One region of the Streptomyces sp. NPDC088923 genome, then DNA from elsewhere that is predicted to be linked to it. Evidence: riboswitches for the same ligand, from Rfam matches in the RefSeq annotation. Region 1 holds a riboswitch; each other region holds the start of a gene.
What was found. Region 1 has a riboswitch for thiamine pyrophosphate ahead of ACIP4O_RS23085 (purine-cytosine permease family protein). Riboswitches for the same ligand answer to the same signal wherever they lie in the genome.
Positions count from the first base shown of each region.

Region 2: another riboswitch for thiamine pyrophosphate. It lies ahead of thiC (phosphomethylpyrimidine synthase ThiC); the one in region 1 lies ahead of ACIP4O_RS23085 (purine-cytosine permease family protein).
Region 3: another riboswitch for thiamine pyrophosphate. It lies ahead of ACIP4O_RS15095 (thiamine ABC transporter substrate binding subunit); the one in region 1 lies ahead of ACIP4O_RS23085 (purine-cytosine permease family protein).

Region 1 covers NZ_JBIVIO010000006.1:181,482-188,934, reverse strand. Annotated here, with positions in the region: gene thiM (hydroxyethylthiazole kinase) at 1-406, opposite strand, end outside; gene ACIP4O_RS23085 (purine-cytosine permease family protein) at 427-1,869, opposite strand; TPP riboswitch at 1,861-1,953, opposite strand; gene ACIP4O_RS23080 (glutamate--cysteine ligase) at 2,156-3,295, shown strand; gene ACIP4O_RS23075 (M4 family metallopeptidase) at 3,430-5,469, opposite strand; gene ACIP4O_RS23070 (DEAD/DEAH box helicase) at 6,070-6,381, opposite strand; gene ACIP4O_RS23065 (hypothetical protein) at 6,576-6,878, shown strand; gene ACIP4O_RS23060 (TetR/AcrR family transcriptional regulator) at 7,002-7,453, shown strand, end outside.
Region 2 covers NZ_JBIVIO010000001.1:122,852-130,304, forward strand. Annotated here, with positions in the region: gene ACIP4O_RS00670 (cupin domain-containing protein) at 1-125, shown strand, start outside; gene ACIP4O_RS00675 (DUF5326 family protein) at 360-578, shown strand; gene ACIP4O_RS00680 (SsgA family sporulation/cell division regulator) at 1,061-1,516, shown strand; gene ACIP4O_RS00685 (YibE/F family protein) at 1,625-3,127, opposite strand; TPP riboswitch at 3,199-3,347, shown strand; gene thiC (phosphomethylpyrimidine synthase ThiC) at 3,340-5,142, shown strand; gene ACIP4O_RS00695 (hypothetical protein) at 5,281-5,721, shown strand; gene ACIP4O_RS00700 (hypothetical protein) at 5,901-6,812, opposite strand; gene ACIP4O_RS00705 (metallophosphoesterase family protein) at 7,273-7,453, opposite strand, start outside.
Region 3 covers NZ_JBIVIO010000002.1:880,135-887,587, forward strand. Annotated here, with positions in the region: gene ACIP4O_RS15085 (phosphatidate cytidylyltransferase) at 1-563, shown strand, start outside; gene rlmN (23S rRNA (adenine(2503)-C(2))-methyltransferase RlmN) at 826-1,935, shown strand; TPP riboswitch at 2,223-2,348, shown strand; gene ACIP4O_RS15095 (thiamine ABC transporter substrate binding subunit) at 2,425-3,513, shown strand; gene ACIP4O_RS15100 (ABC transporter permease) at 3,624-5,426, shown strand; gene ACIP4O_RS15105 (ABC transporter ATP-binding protein) at 5,426-6,577, shown strand; gene ACIP4O_RS15110 (VOC family protein) at 6,747-7,163, opposite strand; gene ACIP4O_RS15115 (hypothetical protein) at 7,348-7,453, opposite strand, start outside.

The sequences.
Region 1 (7,453 bases):
CCGCCCCGGCGCCCGCGAGCGCCAGGATCTCGGAGGCGTTGCCCCGTACGACGGTGGGGCCGAGCGCGAGCAGCTCGTGCGCGAGCGGCGTACGCACCGGGAGCGCGCCGATCGCGACCGGGTCGAGCACCCACGGCGTGCCCGCCTCGCGCGCCGCCGTCGCCGCCTCCGTCATCGCGGCGCGCTGCTCGGCGTGCGGCGTGCCGAGATTGACGAGGACTCCGCCCGCGACCCGCGCGAAGGCGTCCGCCTCCCCGGGGACGTCGACCATCGCGGGCGAGGCCCCGAGCGCGAGCAACGCGTTCGCGGTGAAGTTCGTGACGACGGTGTTGGTCAGGCACTGCACGAGCGGCTCGGCGCCGCGTACCCGCGCGAGCGCGGCGCGGCTTGTTTCCAGCGGGGACATGAGGGAGCTCCAGGGGGGGGTCAGACGGAGGCGCGGTCGCGCCGGGTGCGCAGCCGCAGCGGGGCGTAGACGAGCAGCGCCACCAGGAAGGCGACGTAGTACGCGAGGTCGGCGCCGTGCAGCGCGTCGGCGACCGGCCCCGCGTACAGCGAGGTGTTCATGAACGGCACGGCGGCGGCGAAACCGACGAGGAAGGCGAGGGGCGCCGGCCACCACGGCACGGGGCGCGCGCTCTCGGCGGCGAGGTCGAGTGCCGTACCCGTACGCGCCCTCTCCCGGGCCCGCGCGCGCCAGTCCACGACGACGACGGCGAAGAACCCCGGAATCCAGTAGCCCACGAAGAGCAGTACGTTCTGGAAGCGCGCGGTCGTGTCGGCGGCGTGCATCCACAGCACGAGCGGAAGCCCGAGCGCCGCGGCGCCGGCTGCCGCGAACGGGCGCGGGACGCGCACGCCGACCGTCTGGAGCGCGAGCGAGCCGCTGTAGTCGTTCATCGCGTTGCTGCACAGCGCCGCGAGCGCGACGGCGAGCAGCCCGAAGCCGCCGAGCCAGCCCCCGCCGAGCAGCTTCTGCACGCCGCCCGCCGTCTGGTCGGTGAAGACCGAGGCGCCCCACAGGCCGAGCGTCTGCACCACGACGAAGGACAGGCTCACACCGAGCAGCGTGTACCAGAACATCCGCGTGCGCGAGGTCTTCGCGGGCAGATAGCGGCTGAAGTCGCTCGCGTACGGGGCCCAGGAGAGCGACAGGCTCAGCGCGACCGTGCTGGTCAGCATGATCGCGCCGAAGCGGTCCATGCCGTGGACGCTGCCGCTGGTCGTCGGGCTCACGCCGTCGAGCATCTTCACCGCCAGGACCACGAAGGCCACCGCGAGGACGAAGGACATGAGTTTCTGGAGCCGGTGGATCGCCTCGTAACCGAGCGCCCCCACGAGGCCCTGCCCGGCCATCATGACGAGCACCCCCAGCCAGAACGGCCAGCCGAAAAGCCGCGCGAGCGCGTCCCCGCCGAAGAGGCCGATGAGCGCGTCCCACGCGACCGAGGAGAGCCACTGGAGGATGCCCGGCAGGACGACCGCGGGCCCGAAGGCGAGCCGCGAGAGCGGCAGCTGACCGGCCCCGGTCCTGCTGCCCCACGTACCGAGGTACGCGACGGGGACCGCCCCGAGCAGCGTGCCCGCGACGACCGCGACGAGCGCGGTCGCGAAGTCGAGGCCGAGGACGATGCCGAGGGTCCCCGTGAAGACCCCCGTCATGGTGAGGTTCGGCGCGAACCACACCGTGAAGAGCCTGCCAGGACCGCCGTAGCGCCGGTCCTCGGGCACGGGCGCGATGCCGTGCGCCTCGACGCGCAGGTCGCCGGGCGCCTCGGGCATCCGGCCGCCGAAGACGCGAGCGGCCGGACGCGCCTGCTGAAGGGCCGCGCCCTCCGGGGCGCGACCGGGGGCATGCGGCAATGACATGGAAGACATCCCTCCGCCAGTACGAGCTGGTTCAGGTTCGACGGGTGTGATCTCAGCCCCTGGTGGGCACCCCGTGTCCGGTGATGCGGCCAGCGTAACGCCTGGTCGCGCCGCGCGGCGAAGGACCTTCGCGCCCCCGGATCGCGGAAGCACGGACTCCGTGCGCCGGGGCGCCCCGTATGCGCTCTCCTGAGTCCTTCCCGCCGGCGGCAAAGTGGATGGGCCCGGCCCCGGGGCCCGCCGTTCGGGCCCCCCGCGTCCCACTCCACTCCCAAGGAGCTGCCGCATGCCCGCCAGCCCAACGCAGAGCGGGGGCGCGGGCTTACCCCCGGCCCCCAGCGCGCCCCCCACTCTCGGCGTCGAGGAGGAGTTCCTGCTGGTCGACGCCGAGACCCTGCTCCCGGTCGACGCCGCGGAACGGGTACTCGACGTGCACCACCGGCTCCACCCAGGCGGAGCGGTGACGGTCCCGCAACGCGAACTGCTCAGCAGCATGATCGAGACCACGAGCCCGGTGTGCGCGGGCCTGCCCGAGCTGCGCGCCGAGGTCTCCGCCGCGCGCGAACGCCTCGTCGAGGCGGCCGGGAAGGCCGGCTGCCGCGTCCTCGCCCACGGCACGGCCGCCCGCCAGGCCCCGCCCCGTACCCCCACCGCGGCCCCGCACTACCGCGACGTCGCCGGGCTCTACCAGCTCCTCGCCCAGGGCACCGAGACCTGCGGCTGCCACATCCACGTCGGCGTCCCCGACCGCGAGGCCGCGGTGCACGCCCTCGACCACGTCCGCCCCTGGCTGCCGGTGCTCCTCGCCCTCTCGGCGAACTCCCCGTACGAACACGGCGTGGACACCGGGTTCGCGAGCTGGCGCACGATGGTCCTCTCGCGCTGGCCCACGACGCAGATCCCGCCGTACTTCGCGGACGCGGCCGACTACGACGCCACCCACCGCAGGCTCTTCGCGACCGGCGTCCTCCCCGAGCGGGCCCGCAACGCCTACTGGCTCGCGCGCCCCTCCGCGCACGTCCCGACGCTGGAGGTACGCGTCGCCGACGTCATGCCGACCGTGCGCGAGGTCGCCGCGCAGGCCGGGCTCACGCGCGCGCTCGTGGTGACGGCGCTGCGCGAGCGGGCGGCGGGCCGCGTTCCCGCGCCCGTCCCGGCGCACGACGTCGCGGCCGCGCTGTGGACGGCGGCGCGGTACGGGCTCGGCGGCTCGCTCGTCCACCCGCAGAGCGGTACGGCCGTACCGGCGGGCGAGGCGGTCGCCGCGCTGCTCGCCCACGTGGGCGAGGCGCTCTCGGACCTCGGGGACGAGGCGGAGGTCACCGCGGTGGTCCGGGACCTCCTCCGCCAGGGCGAGCCGGCCCGCCGGCAGCGCGCGGCGGCTCAGGGCTCGGGGGACGCGGGGGAGTGGGGAGCGGTGGGCTGACGGAGGCCCGGCACGGTTCCGGACTCCACTAGTGCGAGAGGCAGTTGATACGGGACCGCGCCCCGGCCACCTGAGGTGGCCGGGGCGCCGCGTCCGGCGGGGGGTCCAGTTCCGCCGAGATCTTGCGAGGGGGTTTACGGGAAGGTCAGCGACCAGCCGTTGATGGTCCCCTTGTCGCCCGAGTAGACGTCCTGCACCTTGAGCTTCCAGGTGCCGTTCGCGGCGACCGAGGAGGCGTTGACGGTGTAGGTGGCCTTGACGTTGTCGGCCGAGTCGGAGGAGCTGGAGTTCTTGAGGCGGTAGCTCGTGCCGTTCGGGGCGACGAGGTCGACCACGAGGTCACCGCGGTAGGTGTGCGTGATGTCCACCGAGACCGACAGGTTCGAGGGCGCGTTGCCGCTGCGGCCCGTCACGGCGATCGAGGAGGTGACCGCCGAACCGGCGTCCGGTATCGCGACCTTGGTGTTGGAGGTGAACACCGTCCCGCCGGGGTTGCCGGGGTCCGTGCCGCCACCGGAGCGGGCGCCGACGTTGATCGCCGCCCAGGCGTCCTGCACCGCCTTGTACTCGGCCGAGGTCGCCCCGTAGAGCGAGGAGGCCGCCGCGAGGGTGCCGGTACGGGCACTCGCGTAGTTGGTGGTGGAGGTGAACTGCGTGGTGAGCGCCTTGTACCAGATCTGGAGCGCCTTGTCCCGGCCGATGCCGGTGACCGGAAGGCCGTCGTACGTCGGCGAGTTGTAGCTCACGCCGTTGACGGTCTTGGCGCCGCTGCCCTCCGAGAGGAGGTAGAAGAAGTGGTTCGCGGGGCCCGAGGAGTAGTGCACGTCCTTGTTGCCGAGCGTGGACGACCAGTTGTCGGCCGAGGCGCCGTCCTTGCTGGGCTTGTCCATGTAGCGCAGCGGCGTGCCGTCGCCGTTGATGTCGATCTTCTCGCCGATGAGGTAGTCACCGGGGTCGGTCGCGGTGTTGGAGTAGAACTCCACCCCCGTGCCGAAGATGTCGCTCGTCGCCTCGTTCAGGCCACCGGACTCGCCGCTGTAGTTGAGGCCCGCGGTCTCCGAGGTGACCCCGTGGCTCATCTCGTGGCCCGCGACGTCGAGGGCGGTGAGCGGCGCGGCGTTGCCGGCCCCGTCCCCGTACGTCATGCAGAAGCAGCTGTCGTCCCAGAACGCGTTGACGTACTGGTTGCCGTAGTGGACCCGGGAGTAGGCGGCCACGCCGTCACCGCGGATGCCGCTGCGTCCGAAGGTGTCCTTGTAGAAGTCCCAGGTCTCCTGCGCGCCGTAGGCCGCGTCGGCCGCCGCCGTCTCCGCCGTGGTGCCCTTCCCGTCGCCCCACACGTCGTCGGGACCGGAGACGAGCGTGCCGGTGCCCGAGGTCTTGCCCGCGAGCGTGTACGTCTTGTGCCCGCCGCGCGTCGAGTCCGTCAGGTTGTACGTGGAGCCCGACTTGGTGGTGTTGATCGTCACGGTGCCGCTGTACTGCGTGTTCGCGGTGCCGTTCTCGATGCCCTGGTACTCGTACAGCTTCGCGCCCGTCGCCGCGTCCGTCACGACGTGGAGCTCGCTCGGCGTGCCATCCTCCTGGAGCCCGCCGATCACGGTCTCGTAGGCGAGTACGGGCTTGCCCTCGGCGAGCCACACCACCTTGCGCGGCGCCTGGTCGGTCGCCGGCTTCGCGGCCCCCTGCGCCTTCGCCGCGCCGAGCGCCTGCTTCTGCGCGGTCGCCGCGGGAACCTTCGCGGTGGTCTTCACGCCGCTGAGCTTCGCCTGCGAGGCCCGCACGACCTTGCCGGTCTCACCGGCCGGGTTCGTGGTGACGACCAAGTCGCCACCGAGGACGGGCAGTCCGCCGTACGTGCGCTCGTAGCGCGTGTGCAGCGTGCCGTCCTGGTCCTTGATCACATCCCGGACGACCAGCTTCTCCTGGGCGCCGAGGCTCAGTTCGTCGGCGGTCGCGGCGCTCTTCTTCTGTGCCTTGGCGATGAGTTCGGCGCGCTGTGCGGGGGACAGCTTCGCCGGCAGGGCTCCCGGCCTGGCCGCCGAGGCGGCTTTCCCGGTGGGGGAGGGCGCGGCCGTGGCCACGCCCGTCTGCATCGCGGCGGTCAGCAGCGCGGAGACCGCGAGCAGTGCGCCGCCGGTGGCCGCGGCGCGACGGGAGGAGGTTCGTCTCAAGGAAGGGCTCCTTCAACGGGCCGCACGCAGGCGGCCGGTGGGGTGACGAAGGGCCCGCGGTGGGCGGTGGTGAAGGAGCGTGCCCGACCGCTGGCCGAGGGAGACTGTGGCAGCCCCGGCCCGCGATTGTCAGGTGCGCATCACGAGGTTGGCGGATTCCGTTCGGCTCCCGGACGCGCGGGGTCGCTATGCGGACCCGTTCCCTGGAAAGAATTGGAAAAGAAGGCGCTTGCCTTCCGGCCGGGAAAGCCCCACTTCGTCCCCCGTCGACATGTGCCCGCAATGTCGCCGCCCGCTGAATCGTCCGGACCGCCCTTTTCCCTCCCCTTCCTCCCGGGACCCACCCCGTGTGACGCGCATAGATCACCAGGTTTGAGCCCCGGATGGCCGGAAACCGCGGCGAAGGAGCATTCTGCCGGGGGCGAGAGGGCGCACTCCGGCCCGCGCGCCGCCGGACCCGCGTACGCCCGCGCCGTCGCCCCCCGTCCACTCACCTACTGAGACGGCGCGGAGCGCGCGAAGGCGGCGCGGCGCGGACCGGGCTCAGGCCCTGGTCCGCGCCGCGCCGCCGTTTCCCCCGGTACTCCCGCGCGGTCCCGCTCAGTCGTCGTAGTGCGTCGGCGGGTACGGGTCGCGCTCCTTGCGGGCCTCCAGCTGGTCCGGGCGCGCCTCGCCCCTGCGCACCTCGCGGTCGATCTCCGTCTTCTCGTCCTGGTACTGACGGCTCTCCGTCACCCGCTCGGGCGGGTTGGTGTCCGTCGCCGGCGGCACCTCGGCGGGGTCGTACGGGTCGAGCCCGGCCCGCACCCGCTCCTCCTCCGTACGCGCGGCGAGCCGTTCGTCGTCGGGCCTGCGGGGCATCCCGCGACGGGGGCTGTTCTCCTCGGACTGGGAGCGGTGGTGCTTCGACATGCGGCCTCCTGGGTGGTGCGGGGCCCCGGCGTACGGGGCGCGCGACTGCGGTGCCCGCGCTGTCCAGCGTCTCATCGCGGTCATATCTGTCAAACGGTACGAAGCGGGGCGAGGCGGTGTCGCGCGCCCCCGCGCCCGCCGGGATGCGCCCCCGGCCCGCCCGGAGCAGCCTGGAGACGGAGAGGAGAACGCGCATGCGCAGCTACCAAGGTCCCGCCCTGCTGCTCGGAGAGGGCACGGGGGTGAGTGCGGCCGGTATCGACGTGGTCGTGGCGCTCACGGTCCTGGAACCCTCCGACGGCCCCGAGGGTCACGGCGAACCCTGGACCGCGACCCTGGAAGCGGCAGCCGGCTCCCGCGCCCTCGCGGACCTCGCCGGCCTGGCCCTCCTCCTGCGCCTCCCGACCGGGGCCGAGGGGGAGATCCTCCTGGAGTGGGTCAGCGAGGACACGCGGGAATCGGGCCGGGCGACAGGGAACGGGGCGGCGCCGCTGTGACGTTCTCCAGCGGCACCGCCGCCGCGCCCTGGAGCGGCTGTGCCCGGCGCGCGGAGACGCTGTCCGCGCCGGGCCGCCGCCTGCGCGTCGCGAGGTTTTGCAGATACTGCATTTTTGCCTAATATGCAGGACGTGACGAACGACCACGCGCCCGTCGGCGGGCTCCGGCAGCGGAAGAAGCGCGCGACCCGCGCCGCCCTCGCCGAGGCCGCCATCCGGCTCGCCGCGGAGCACGGGGCCGAGAACGTCACGGTAGAGGCGATCAGCGAGGCCGCGGGCGTCTCGCCTCGTACCTTCTTCAACTACTTCGCCAGCCATGACGACGCGTTCGTCCTCATCGACGAAGGCGTCTCGGAGCGCATTCGCGAGGCGGTCCGCGCGGCAGACGCCGAGGTGTCGCCGCTGGAGGCGGTCCGGTCCGCGTTCGTCGGCGAACTGACGGGCTTCGAGGAGCGGCAGGAACTGCTGAACCTCCAATTCGAGGTCTTCCAGCGCTCCCCGCACCTCATCGTGCGCGGCCTCAACGCCTACTCCAGCGACGAACGGGAACTCGCCCGCGCCGTCGCCACCTGGCT
Region 2 (7,453 bases), on a different contig from region 1:
GGCAGGAGACCACGGAGGTCGCGCGCGGGAGCGTCGTCTACGTACCGGCCGGGACTCCGCACCGTTTCCACCACATCAGCGAGGACCTGCGGGTCCTCGTCGTCTTCTCACCGCCGGAGGGCTGAGGCGGCGCAGGGAGCGCGGCCCGGGAGCCCACGCATGCCCCGATCCGACCCTGAGAGGGAAAGCGCAGTTCAGGGGCGCTTTTCTCAGGGTTTGCCGGGATATCGGGCTCTTTCCCCTAGGGGTACGAATCAGGGATAAGCCAGGGTTGCCACGTGCCCCTCCGCCGGGTTTTCCCGCCTAGCATCGAAGCAGGCCGGGCGGGACCCGGAACCGGTTGAAGCGAGGTAGCAACGATGGGTGTGCGGGAGATAGTCACGGACTTGCCGTGGTGGGTGAAGTGGGTGGCCGTACCGCTCATCGCGCTGGCGATCTTCGGCGGTGTGATCGTCTCGATTCTGAGCGTGGTGGTCGGCCTGCTCTTCAAGGCGCTCGTCTTCGTCGTCGTGGTCGCGGCGCTCGTCTTCGTCGTGCGCAAGTTCAAGGAGTCGGCGGGGCCAGGAAGCCGGCGCTGACCGAGGGACCTCTGCCGGTCGGCGCCGCGCCCGTCGCGCGGCCACCGGCGGGGGATATCCGCGTCCCGGAGTTGACGGGGAGCCCCCCGAATGGACGTTATCGACCACCAACTCCGTTCCGGAGGAGCGCCGTTGCCCTCCACTGATACGTAGCTCTGCGTGACGCTTGGGCCGCTGCTGTCGCCGCCCGGGGCCGGTGTGTTCGTATGGTCCGTGCGGGCCGAAGGGGTGAACGTGGGGAAATCCCCGCGTGCCTTGCATGTGCGGAACGCCTGGGGGCAGCCGGAATACGGGTGATCGGTGGCGGGGATTCCACGAATCGCCCGACCGAAAACGGCTCGGACGGATTTTCCCGCACGTTTCTTCTCGCAATCAGCAACGGCGGGATCACGCGCTGTGATGTGATGTGTTCACTGAGCTAGGTGTCAGGAGTGTCAGGGGATTTGCCCCTGGCAAGGTGACGGCAATCGACGGGGTTGGCGATGCGCGAGTCCGTACAGGCAGAGGTCATGATGAGCTTCCTCGTTTCCGAGGAGCTCTCGTTCCGTATCCCCGTCGAGCTTCGCTACGAGGCCGCCGATCCCTACGCGGTACGGCTTACCTTCCACCTGCCCGGTGATGCCCCGGTCTCGTGGACGTTCGGGCGCGAACTGCTCGCGGACGGGATCGACGAGGCTTGCGGCGACGGGGATGTACGGGTCTCGCCCGTCGAGCCGGAGCCCCTGCTCGACGGGGAGGGCCCCGGAGAACTGCACATCAGGCTCCAGGTCGGCACCGATCAGGCGCTCTTCCGGGTGGGGATGGCGCCCATCGTCGCCTTCCTCGACCGGACCGACCGCCTCGTCCCGCTGGGCGAGGAGCGTGCCTGTGCCGACTTCGAGAGCCACCTCGACGACGCCCTGCACCGCATCCTGGCCGAGGAGCCGAGCGCGGGCTGAGCCAGCCTCCAGGCTCAGCGGCGCCCGCCTCTCGTGCCTGTCGCCGCCTGCCCGTCTCTCGTGCCTGTGCGGGCCGCCCGCCCCTCGTGCGTGCCGCGCCGCCGCCCCTCAGCGTTTCCTGCGGCGTCCGCCGCCCCCGAGCAGCCGCCCCGCGGATACGGGGCCGGGCACCTCAGGGCGTGGCGGCACGCCCTGAGCGTCGGACGACGACGGGTGCGGAACACGGTCCGCCGAGACCACGAGGGTCGCGAGCGCCGTCGTGACCGGCACCGAGGCGACGAGACCGATCGAGCCGACGAGCGTCCGCACGATCTCCTCACCGACGAGTTCGCTCGTCGCGACCGCGCCCACGTCGCTGCGCGCGAGCGAGAAGAGCAGCAGGAGCGGCAGCGCCGCCCCCGCGTAGGCGAGGACCAGCGTGTTGACCACCGAGGCGATGTGGTCGCGGCCGATCCTGAGCCCCGCGCGGTACAGCGCGCGCCGCGTCATGCCGGGATCGGCCTGGTGCAGCTCCCAGACGGCCGAGGTCTGCGTGACCGTCACGTCGTCGAGCACACCGAGCGAGCCGATGAGCACCCCCGCGAGGAGCAGCCCGCTCATGTCGATGTGCGGGTAGAGCCCGTGGATGAGGCCCGTGTTGTCGTCGGTGTTGCCGGTGAGCGCCGCCCAGCCGATGAAGAGCGAACCCAGTACCCCGATGAGCAGGAGCGAGGTGAGCGTGCCGAGCACCGCGACGGAGGTGCGCGCGCTGAGGCCGTGGCACAGGTAGAGCGCGATCAGCATGATGGCGCTCGCGCCGACCACCGCCACGACGAGCGGGTTCGACCCCTCCAGGATCGCGGGCAGGATGAAGAAGGTCAGCACCAGGAAGCTCACGGCGAGCGCCACGAGGGCCATGAGCCCCCGCAGTCTTCCCACCGCCACGACGACGAGCGCGAAGACCGCGGCGAGCAGCACCATCGGCGGGGTACGGCCCACATCCGTGACGGAGTACTGGAGTTCACGCGGCGCGTCGGGCGCGTAGGCGAGGACGACCTTTTGACCCGCGTGGAGCCGTCGCGAGGCGTCGGGGCGGACCAGCTCGGGGTAGCGGTGCCCCTTGTCCTTCCCCTCGGTGACCTCGACCGTCGCCTGCTCGCAGACGCCCGCCGCGTGCTCCCCCGACGCCGCGCCAGGTCCCGCGCCACCAGCCCCGCTCGACGGCGTCGACGCGCCCGCACCGCCGGATGCCGTCGTGCCCGTACCACCGGACGAGGGGTCCTGCGCCCCGCCCCCTCCGCTCCCCTGCCCCGAGCCCCCGCCCCCGGCCACGTCGTCGCAGCCGACGTGCTCGATAGCGGTGACCACGCCGCTGACGGTCTGCCGGTCGAAGCCGACACCCGTCCGCTGGTGCGCCCCCGGAGCCCCGGGCCACAGCAGGACCAGTCCGGCGACGACTGCTGCGGCGAAGGGGACCAGGACAGCCGCGATGACCACCCGCAGCCGTCGCGAACCGGGAGTCGCCGGACCGTGGCTGTGGCCGTGCTCGTGACCTGGGGGGCGGCTCTCGGGGGACGAGGGGGGCGAGGGGGACGGTGGGGGCGCCTGAGGCGTGGGAGGTGGCGTCGTCACTGGCCGATCATCGCAAGAACCGAGGGGGCCCTCTGGCCAGCACGCCAGGACGGGCGCTAGCGTGGGACGCGATTTGTCCCCGCGGGAGCTCGGAGCACCGGGCTGAGAGGGCGCTGATCTCCTCGTACGACCGCACACGCGGCCGGAGGACGAAACGCTGCGCCGACCGCTGAACCTGTTACCGGGTAATGCCGGCGTAGGGAGTAGGTCTCATGACCACATCGGACGCGCACATTCCTGCCTCCGCACAGGAGCACGACACCACCGCACCCGCTCGCGCCCTCGGTGCGCACAAGGCGTACATCGAGGGCGAACGGGCGGGGCTGCGGGTGCCCGTGCGGAGGGTGCACCTGAGCGACGGCCGCGCGCTGACGCTGTACGACACCTCGGGCCCGTACACCGATCCGTCCGTCACCACGGACGTACGGCGCGGGCTCGACACGCCGCGCGCGCCGTGGATCGCGGCGCGCGGCGACACCGAGACGTATCCCGGTCGCGGGGTACGGCCGGAGGACGACGGCCCGCAGCACACCGTTCCGCGTGGCGGGGCGCGCCGGCTCGACGCGGTCTTCCCCGGGCGCTCGCGCCGTCCGCGTCGCGCCCGCTCGGCGACGCCGGTGACGCAGCTCGCGTACGCCCGGCGGGGCGAGATCACGCCGGAGATGGAGTACGCGGCGTTGCGCGAGGGCGTCGCCCCCGAGGTCGTACGCGAGGAACTGGCCGCCGGGCGGGCCGTACTTCCCGCGAACATCAATCACCCCGAGAGCGAGCCGATGGTCATCGGCAAGCGGTTCCTCGTGAAGATCAACGCGAACATCGGCAACTCGGCGGTCACCTCCTCGATCGAGGAGGAGGTGGAGAAGATGACGTGGGCGACGCGCTGGGGCGCCGACACCGTCATGGACCTTTCGACGGGCCGCGACATCCACACCACCCGGGAGTGGATTCTGCGCAACTCCCCTGTCCCCATTGGCACCGTGCCGCTCTACCAGGCGCTGGAGAAGACCGGGGGGAAGGCGGAGGAGCTGAGCTGGGAGCTGTACCGCGACACGATCGTGGAACAGGCCGAGCAGGGCGTCGACTACATGACCGTGCACGCGGGGGTGCGGCTCGCGTACGTACCGCTCACCGCGCGCCGGACCACCGGAATCGTCTCGCGCGGCGGTTCCATCATGGCGGCGTGGTGCCTCGCGCACCACCAGGAGTCCTTCCTGTACGAGCACTTCGAGGAGCTGTGCGAGATCCTCGCGGCGTACGACGTGACGTTCTCGCTCGGGGACGGCTTGCGGCCCGGCTCCGTCGCGGACGCCAACGACGAGGCGCAGTTCGCCGAGCTGCGCACGCTCGGCGAACTCACGGCGGTGGCCCGCGGGCACGGCGTGCAGACGATGGTCGAGGGCCCCGGGCATGTACCGATGCACAAGATCAAGGAGAACGTGGAGCTTCAGCAGGAACTGTGCGACGGAGCGCCGTTCTACACGCTCGGGCCGCTCACGACGGACGTCGCGCCGGGCTACGACCACATCACCTCCGGCATCGGCGCCGCGATGATCGCGTGGTGGGGCACCGCGATGCTCTGCTACGTGACGCCCAAGGAACACCTCGGGCTTCCCGACAGGGACGACGTGAAGACCGGGGTCATCACGTACAAGATCGCCGCTCACGCCGCCGATCTGGCCAAGGGCCACCCGGGGGCGCGGGAATGGGACGACGCGCTCTCGCAGGCGCGCTTCGACTTCCGGTGGGAGGACCAGTTCAACCTGTCGCTCGATCCGGAGACGGCGCGGTCCTTCCACGACGAGACCTTGCCCGCCGAACCGGCGAAGACCGCGCACTTCTGCTCCATGTGCGGGCCCAAGTTCTGCTCGATGCGGATCAGCAGGGACATCAGCGAGCGCTTCGGCGCGGAGGACGGTACGGAGCTGAGCAAGGAGGAGATCGCGGCCGGGATGATGGAGAAGTCGCGGGAGTTCGCCGCTACGGGGAACCGCGTGTATCTGCCGCTGGCGGAGTGAGGCTGCCGTCGGCCGCGTGAGCGGAGGGCTCCGGGCGGGTGGCTCCGGGCTCCTTCCGGAAGGGCCCGGACCGGTTCTGGGCACACTTCGCCGCGCGGTCGCGGGTTTCCTCCGGTGGTGAGCGGCAACCCGCAGGCCATGACTGGAGAGAACCCGCAGACCAAGCACTCCCGCGACGCCGTGGCCGCTTCGGCCTCCGCGCCCGGGACCGAAGATGCCCCGGTGGCGGCGACGGCGTCGGAGAAGGCCGATGCGGCGCTCTCCGCGGCCGGGGCGAAGACGGAACAGGCCGCCGAGACGGCGCGGGAACGTGCGCGCGCCGCCGGAGCGGCGGGCAAGCGTGTGGAAGCGAAGGCGAGGACGGGTGTGGACGCCGGGCGGCGCAAGGTCTCCGAGGTCTCGGAGAAGGCCGTCGCCTCGGCGGGCACGGCTTGGGGCACGGTCCGCGAGCACAAGGTGGCCGTGACAACCGCGGGCGCCGGGCTGCTGACGGTGGCCACGGCCTCGTTCCTCGCGGGACGGAAGTCCGGGGTACGGGCGGTGGGGCCGCTCACGCGGCTGACCGGCGGGAAGCTGTAGCGCGGGGGATTCCCCTCGGGGCCCGATGTTTCACGTGAAACATCCACTTCGGTGTTTCACGTGAAACATCGGGCTTTCCTGCGTGCGGGTGCGGGTGCGGGTGCGGGTGCGGGTGCGGGTGCGGGCGGGGGATGCCCGTGCGTGGGTGACGGCTTGCGATGTTTCACGTGAAACATCGCTTAATCCGGGCGGTGTTCCGGACCGCCGAAGTCGGGGCTGCTGAAATCGGGGCTGGAGTAGCGAGGACGGGAGGCCGCCTCGCCGTCCGCCTCGGGGCTGCTGAAGCCGGGGCGGTGGTAACCGAGGCGCGGCATCCGGGAAGGGCCGCTACGGCTGTGCACGGGACCGTCCTGCACGGGGTCCTCCCCGCCCGGGCGGTCGTCCCCGCCGTACTCCTGGACGTCCGCGTGCTCTTGGAAGAAGGGCAGGAATCCCTTCTCCAGAAGGGCGCGTCGCCAGTCGGCGCGGGCCCGGTCCACTGCCTCGGTCTCGGGATCGGGTTCGGCGGTGCGCGGACGGCGCGGGTCGGCGGGGAGTGCCGTGGCGCCGTTGCGCAGGGCGGCGAGAAGCAGGGCGACCCCGGCGATGAGGATGGCGGCGGCGGCGAGGACGGCGAAGATCCAGCCGGCGGTGAGCAGGGCGTCGCCGATGACGTGCTCGCTGTCCACGAGCCGCAGCAGGTAGCCGATGAGCAGCAGGACGACGGCGGCGACCCCGGCGAGCACGGGGGTGAGCGCGGCGACCACGGCGACAGCCCCGGCACCCGAGGCCTCGGTCACCTCGCCGAGCGCCGCGGCGAGCCCTCCGGCCTCTTGCGCCCGCACCGGCACCTCGGCTTGGCCGGTATCCCCGGCCGTGCGTATCCGCAGGTCCTCGCGCACTCTGACGTAGTGCCGGTACTCGGGCGCGGCGGTGGCCGCGATAAGACCTGCCGAGCCGAGCGCCAGGGCCTTCAGCCGCGTGGCGGGGAGCTGCCGGTCGGGGTCCGGCGCGGCCGGCCGCGGTACGGCCTGGCGCAGGGCCTCGTCGAGAACTCGCTCGAACTCGGGGTGGTCCTCGGGCAGCAAGTGCGGAGCGCTGTTCATGTGCATCCCCCGATGCTCCGTAGGGCCAAGGCGCCCGCTGGGTGCGGGCAGAGGGCGGAAGCGGAGGAGAGCCTGCTACGGATAAGGCGATGGTAGGCCGGGGACGGCGCAGGGTAACAGGGTGTTTCCGGAAATTGACCAGTCGTACAGGGGGACGCGGCGGCACGTGCGCCCCCCGCACGCCGGGTGGCGCGCCTGTCCGGGCAGGCAGGGAGGGGCGTACGGGCGGTGGGCGTGCCTGTGCGCGGGGCGGCGGGGGATCGTCGGTGCGCCGGAGCGGGGACGGAGTGCGGGCGGGTGGGGTTGGTACGAGGGCGTGCGGGACGGGCCGCACGGCGGCGGTACGGGGTGGCGGCAGCCGTACGGTGCGGGCGGGGCGAGTCCGTACGGTGCGGGCTGCGGGGGCCCGACGGTGCGGCGCCAGGGAGCAGCGGGGGTACCCGGCGGGGCCGGGCCGGGCCTGGTGTCAGGCCGGGAAGGGCACCTGACGTACCAGCAGCGTCCCTGCCATGGTCACACCGCCGTCCATCGCGACGGCCAGCCGGTCCGCGTAGATGTGCGCGTCCTCGATCACCGGGCGCGGGGTCTCCTCGCCGTCCTCGGTGCCGACGTCGCCGAGGAGGTACGGGATGGGGCTGTGGCCGTGG
Region 3 (7,453 bases), on a different contig from region 1:
TGGCGATGGCGCTGACGGCGCTCGTCGTGCTCGTGTGGCGGATGTTCCAGCCGCCGGAGGGCTACCTGCGGGACGTCACGGCGGGCGTGTTCGCGACGTTCTACGTGCCGTTCCTCGCGACGTTCGTCGCGCTGCTGCTCACCGCGGACGACGGGCCGCGGCGCGTGCTGCTCTTCCTCGTGCTCACTGTCGTCAGCGACACCGGGGCCTACGCGGTGGGCTGGCGCTTCGGCACGCACAAGCTCGCGCCCCGCATCAGCCCGGGCAAGACGCGCGAAGGTCTCCTGGGCGCGGTGAGCTTCGCGATGGTCGCCGGGGCGCTGCTGATGCAGTTCATGATCGACGACGGGCAGTGGTGGCAGGGGCTGCTCCTCGGCCTGGCCGTCGCTGCCAGCGCCACCCTGGGCGACCTCGGTGAGTCCATGATCAAGCGGGACCTGGGGATCAAGGACATGGGGACGTTGCTTCCCGGCCACGGCGGCATCATGGACCGGCTCGACTCGCTGCTGCCCACGGCGCCCGTCGTGTGGCTACTGCTCGTCCTGTTCGTCGGCTCGGGCTGAGCTCCGGGTGGCTCGGGCCGAGGTCTGGCTCGGGCTCGGACCGGTGTCCGTCCTTCGGCTCGGGGAGTGGTCCGGGCGCGCGTTACGCTGAAAGGGTCCGCCGTGACGTACGGCGGACCCTTTCGTGTACGGGCTCACGCCGCGTCGCGCCCAGCGGGGCGACGTCGCGCGCCCCGTACGCCGCCCCCGAGGCGCCCACCCGGCGCGTCGTCGCGTCCCCAGGGGCGCGCGGCGCCGCACCGTATCTGAGGAGTACTGGCCCATGCCGCCCGCACCGGGAGAACTCACCTTCGTCGCGCCGCGCGGTGCCAAGAAGCCCCCTCGTCACCTCGCCGACCTCAGCCCCGCCGAGCGCAAGGAGGCCGTCGCCGCCATCGGCGAGAAGCCCTTCCGCGCCAAGCAGCTCTCGCAGCACTACTTCGCGCGCTACGCGCAAGACCCGGCGCAGTGGACCGACATCCCCGCCGCGGCGCGGGGGCGGCTCCAGGAGCAACTGCTGCCCGAGCTGATGTCGGTCGTGCGGCATATCTCGTGCGACGACGACACGACGCGCAAGACGCTGTGGCGCCTCTTCGACGGCACGCTCGTCGAATCGGTACTTATGCGCTACCCGGACCGCGTCACCATGTGCATCTCCTCCCAGGCGGGCTGCGGGATGAACTGCCCGTTCTGCGCGACAGGGCAGGCCGGGCTCGACCGCAATCTCTCGACGGCCGAGATCGTGCACCAGATCGTCGAGGGCATGCGCGCGCTGCGTGACGGGGAGATTCCCGGCGGGCCGGCGAGGCTCTCCAACATCGTCTTCATGGGGATGGGGGAGCCGCTCGCCAACTACAACCGCGTCGTGGGCGCGATCCGCAGGCTCACCGACCCGGAGCCTGACGGGCTCGGGCTCTCGCAGCGCGGCATCACCGTATCCACGGTGGGCCTGGTGCCCGCGATCCATCGTTTCGCGGACGAGGGGTTCAAGTGCAGGCTCGCGGTCTCTTTGCACGCTCCGGACGACGAACTGCGGGACACGCTGGTGCCGGTCAACACGCGGTGGAAGGTCCGTGAGGTCCTGGACGCCGCGTGGGAGTACGCGGAGAAGTCGGGGCGGCGCGTGTCGATCGAGTACGCGCTCATCCGCGACATCAACGACCAGGCGTGGCGGGGCGACCTTCTGGGCCGGCTCCTGAAGAACAAGCGCGTGCACGTCAACCTGATTCCGCTCAATCCGACGCCCGGGTCGAAGTGGACCGCGTCGCGGCCGGAGGACGAGCGCGCCTTCGTGGACGCGATCGCGGCGCACGGTGTGCCGGTGACGGTGCGCGACACGCGGGGACAGGAGATCGACGGGGCGTGCGGGCAGCTGGCGGCGGCGGAACGCTGAGCACCGCGCGACGGGGTGTGGGCGCTCCGGCGGTGGCGTGGTGCCGCGGTGGTGAGGTGCGGCGTGGCGGTGGAGCGCGCGGCGTGTGGAGGACGCGGCGCGGCGGTGGAGCGCGCGGCGTGTGCAGGGCGCGGCGTGGGCAGCGTGGGCTGTGCAGGGACGCGTCGCGCGTAGGGGACGCCGCGTGCACGGCGCGGGCCCGCGCGCGACGTAGCGATAGGGTGTGCGAGCACCATCGCTCGCGGCGTGTCCGGGAGCGCGACATCTTCATACTCCGTACGACGTACACATTCCGACAGGGGAGCGCCGCAGCGCTGAGAGTGCGACATCACACCGGCAGTCGGTGTATAGGTCGCAGACCCTCTGAACCTCGCCCGGGTCATTCCGGGTAGGGAGTTCGGTCACCACTCGTGCTGTTGTGCCCTGCCCGCGGCCCCGTCGGCCGCGGGCAGGGCCGCGTCTTCTCCTGGCCAACCCCAGGAGGAATCCATGACCACCCGACGCAGGACCGTCGCCGCCATCATCGCCGCGGGTCTGGCTGCTACAAGCCTCGCCGCCTGTGGCGACGACTCGGGGTCCGATACCGGCTCGTCGAGCGGCAAGACGGTCACCCTCGTCAGCCACGACTCCTTCGCTGCCTCCAAGAGCGTGCTGAAAAAGTTCGAGCAGAAAACCGGGTACCGCCTCAAGGTCCTCAAGAGCGGCGACGCGGGCCAAGCGGTGAACCAGGCCGTCCTCACCAAGGGACACCCCCAGGGCGACGTCTTCTTCGGCGTCGACAACACGCTGCTGTCCCGCGCCCTGGAGCAAGGCGTCTTCCAGCCGTACGAGGCAAAGGGGCTCTCCGCCGTCCCCGCCGATATCCAGCTCGACGGCAAGCGGCACCGCGTCACCCCCGTCGACACGGGCGATATATGCGTCAACTATGACAAGAAGTACTTCAAGGACGAGAAGCTCGACCCGCCGCAGAGCCTCGACGACCTCGCCGACCCTGCCTACAAGAACCTGCTCGTCACGGAGAACACGGCGACATCCTCGCCGGGGCTCGGCTTCCTCCTCGGCAGCGTCGCGCAGTACGGGGAGCAGGGCTGGAAGTCGTACTGGAAGAAACTTCGCGACAACGGGGTCAAGGTCGTCGACAGCTGGGAGCAGGCGTACAACGAGGAGTTCTCGGGCTCCTCGGGGGGCCGCAAGGCCGGCGGCGACCGGCCGCTCGTCGTCTCGTACGCCTCCAGCCCGCCCGTCGAGGTCCTCTACGCGGACCCGCGCCCCAAGGACGCACCCACGGGCGTCGCGACCGGGACGTGCTTCCGGCAGACGGAGTTCGCGGGTCTGCTCGATGGTGCGCCCAACCCGGAGGGCGGCAAGGCGCTCCTCGATTTCCTCCTGAGCGACACCTTCCAGCGGGACATGCCGCTCCAGATGTTCGTCAATCCGGTCGTCAAGGGGACGCCGCTGCCGGATGTGTTCACGCGGTACGGAGCGGACGCCGACGGAGCGCGGACCGTCGCGCCGCAGAAGATCGCCGAGCACCGTGAGGACTGGATCAACGCCTGGACCTCACTGGTCGTCAAGTGAGGCCCCGCGGGACGTCGCGAGAGGCGTCGCACGAGGGACCCGTACGCGGCGTACGTCGCGGGGACACGTCGCGACGTCCCGCGCGACGTCGCCTCGCCGCGGCACGTCCCGTGACGCGACGTCGCGTCACCGTGCTGCTCCTCGTCGCGGGGCCCACCCTCTTCTTCGGCCTGTTCTTCGGCTATCCCGTCGCGGCGATCGTGGGTCGTGGGCTGCACACCTCGGCGGGGTGGCAGCTCGGCGCCGTCGCCGATGTCCTGGGGCGACGCGACATACGCGACGTGCTCTGGTTCACCACGTGGCAGGCACTGGCGTCCACGGCGCTCACCCTCCTCCTCGCCCTGCCCGGGGCGTACGTCTTCGCGCGCTTCGCTTTTCCCGGGAAAGGCGTGCTGCGCGCCGTCGTCACAGTGCCGTTCGTTCTGCCCACAGTCGTGGTCGGCAGTGCATTCCTCGCCGTGCTCGGACGCGGCGGGCTGTTGGACGAGCTGTGGGGTGTACGGCTCGACACGACGGTGTGGGCGATCCTCGCGGCCCACGTCTTCTTCAACTACTCCGTCGTGGTGCGCACGGTGGGCGGTTTGTGGGCGCAGTTGGACACGCGGCAGGAGGACGCCGCGCGCACCCTGGGCGCTTCGCGCTGGCGGGCCTGGCGGGCGGTCACGCTGCCGGCGCTCGCTCCCGCCGTGGCGTCGGCGGCGTTGATGGTGTTCCTGTTCACCTTCACGTCTTTCGGGATCGTGCAGATCCTCGGGGGCCCGGGCTACTCGACGCTGGAGGTGGAGATCTACCGGCAGACGGCGCAGCTGCTCGATCTCTCCACGGCAGCGGTGCTGACGCTCGTCCAGCTGGGCGCGGTCGTCATGGTGCTGGCCCTCCACGCGTGGGTGGTGCGCAGGGGGGAGAGCACGTTGCGGCTCGTGGACCCGTCGCGTACGGCGCGGCGGCCACGCGGCGTGGCGCAGTGGACGCTGCTCAGCGGCGTCCTGGGCGTCGTCGCGGTACTTCTCGTACTGCCGCTCGCCGTGCTCGTCCTGCGCGCCTTCGACGCCCCGGACGGCTTCGGGCTGACCTACTTCCGGGCTCTTGGCTCCTCCGACGGAGGGGCTTTTCTCGTCGCTCCCATCGCGGCGGTTGGCAACTCTCTGCGCTACGCGGCCGTGGCGACGCTGATCGCCCTCGTCGTCGGCGGACTCGCCGCCGTCGCGCTCAGCCGGGAGCGACGCGGGAAGGACGGCCGGCCGGGCGGCATGTCGCGGTTGCTGCGCGGCTTCGACGCCCTGCTGATGCTGCCGCTCGGAGTCTCGGCGGTCACCGTGGGCTTCGGGTTCCTCATCGCACTCGACGAGCCTCCACTCGATCTGCGCGCGTCCTGGATTCTCGTCCCGCTCGCCCAGGCGCTCGTGGGTGCGCCGTTCGTCGTACGGACGATGCTTCCCGTGCTGCGCGCCGTCGACCAACGGCTGCGCGACGCCGCGTCGGTGCTCGGGGCGTCGCCCTGGCGGGTGTGGTGGGAGGTGGATCTGCCGCTGGTGCGCCGCGCGGTGCTGGTGGCCGCCGGCTTCGCCTTTGCCGTGTCACTGGGCGAGTTCGGCGCCACCGTCTTCCTCGCCCGCCCCGACAACCCGACGTTGCCCGTCGCCGTCGCCCGTCTCCTCGGGCGCCCCGGCGACCTGAACTACGGGCAGGCCATGGCGCTCTCCACCGTCCTCATGCTGGTGTGCGTCGTCTCCCTGCTCGTCCTGGAACGACTGCGTCCGCGCGATCCACATGACGGCGGCACGCCCCGGTCCGCCCGGGGGCGGACCGACGCGCCCGTCGCCGCCGATCCGCGCCCGGCTTCGACACGGCGCCCGGACGTCGCACTCACTGCCCCCGCCAAGGGGCCCCGTACGAAGGAGAGGCCGCACTGATGACGCGCTTCAGTCGTGCACGTCGCGAGGACGCTGTCGAAGCTCCGGCGCGCGAGGAGGGTTCGGCGCGGGCCGCGACGTCGCGCGTCGTGCACGCTCCACGACAGGAGGCCGAGGGCGGGGCGGCGTTGCGCGTCGAACGTGTCACGGTGGGTTTCGGAAACGGACGGCCGGCGCTCGACGCGGTGGATCTGTCGGTGCGCGCGCACGAGGTGGTCTGCGTCCTGGGGCCCAGCGGGAGCGGGAAGTCGACGCTGCTGCGCGCCGTCGCGGGCTTGCAGCCGCTCGATGCGGGGAGCGTGTGGCTCGGGGGCGAAGACCAGCGCGACGTGCCGGTGCACCGGCGCGGTGTGGGGCTCATGTTCCAGGACCACCAGCTCTTCCCGCAGCGCGACGTAGCGGGCAACGTCGCGTTCGGCCTGCGCATGCGACGCGTGCCGGCCGGTGTCCGCGAGGCGCGCGTGGCCGAGTTGCTCTCCCTCGTCGGGCTGGCCGACGCGGGGCACCGCGGCGTCGGTTCTCTCTCGGGCGGCGAGCAGCAGCGCGTCGCCCTGGCGCGCGCGCTCGCACCACGACCGAGCCTGCTCATGCTCGACGAGCCCTTCGGGCAACTCGACAGGACGCTGCGCGAACGGCTCGTACTGGAGCTGCGCGAACTGTTCACCGTGCTGGGCACCACGGTGCTCGCCGTGACGCATGATCAGGGCGAGGCGTTCGCCCTCGCCGACCGCGTCGTCATCATGCGCGACGGGGCGATCGCGCAGTCCGGGGCGCCGCTCGATGTCTGGGGGCATCCCGCCGATTCCTTCGTGGCGCGTTTCCTCGGCTTCGGCAACCTGGTGCCGGCACGGATCACGGGACGTGCCGCGGAGACACCGTGGGGGCGGTTGCCGCTTGGGGAGGGCACCGCGGGCGGGGCGGGGGAGCGCACGGTGCTCGTACGGCCCGGGGGAGTCCGTCTTGTCGCGGAGGCGGACGGCCTTTCGTGCGAGGTCGTGGCACGGACTTTCCACGGCACTCATGTCTCGGTGCGGCTGCGCCCCCACGACGCGCCGGAGATCGAGGCGACGTGCGCGTTGCGCAAGGCGCCGGAGCGCGGGGACCGGGTAGGCGTCGTCTTCGACGCGCAGGACGTCGTGGTGCTGGACTGAGCGCGACGTCGATGCAACGTCGCGCGTCATGGCGCGTGCCCATGTCGCGCGCCGCGTCGTGGCGGACGCGGCGCGCGACGTAGGTGGCCCTGGTGCGACGTCGCGGGCGCCGCACGTCGCCTGACGCGACGTCGCGTGTTTCACCCCGTGCGACGCGACGTGGCGTGACTCACTCCTGGACCTGCGCCGGGTCCATCCACACGATCTCCCAGACGTGCCCGTCGGGGTCGGTGAAGGAGCGGCCGTACATGAAGCCGTGGTCCTCGGCCTCGCGCGCGGGGCTGCCGCCCGAGGCGAGCGCGCGGTCGGCGAGCATGTCGGCCTCCTCGCGGCTGCGCGCACTGAGCGTCAGCAGCACCTCGGTCGTCGCCGTGGCGTCCGCGGGCGTCTTGCCGGCCGGCGTGTACTGCGCGAAGCGCTCACGCGTGTGGAGCATCGCGATGATCGTGTCGCTGATGACCACGCTCGCGGTCTGCTCGTCGCTGAACTGTTCGTTGAGGCGGAAGCCGAGGTCGGTGAAGAACTTCTTCGAGACGGCGAGATCGTTGACAACGAGGTTGACGAAGATCATCTGCTGGTAGCTCATCAGGTTCTCCTGGTTAGGGAAAGGAAGGCGAGGGCGCGCGTAAACGCCACGGGCATGCCGCGTCAGGCGCCGCGACGTACCCGGGCGCCGCGACGTACCGGGCTCCGTATGCCGGTGATGACCGCCGCGCATGAAGGAACTCATCGGTGTCGCGCTGATGCGTTCGGTGCGGGCGGCGTAGGGGTCAGTGGCCGACCGGCAACGTCGCGAGCAACGCGACGGCCCACGTCAGTGCGAGCAGGGCGAGCAGTACGGCGCCCGCACGAACGACCACGGCCGTCCGGAGCGTC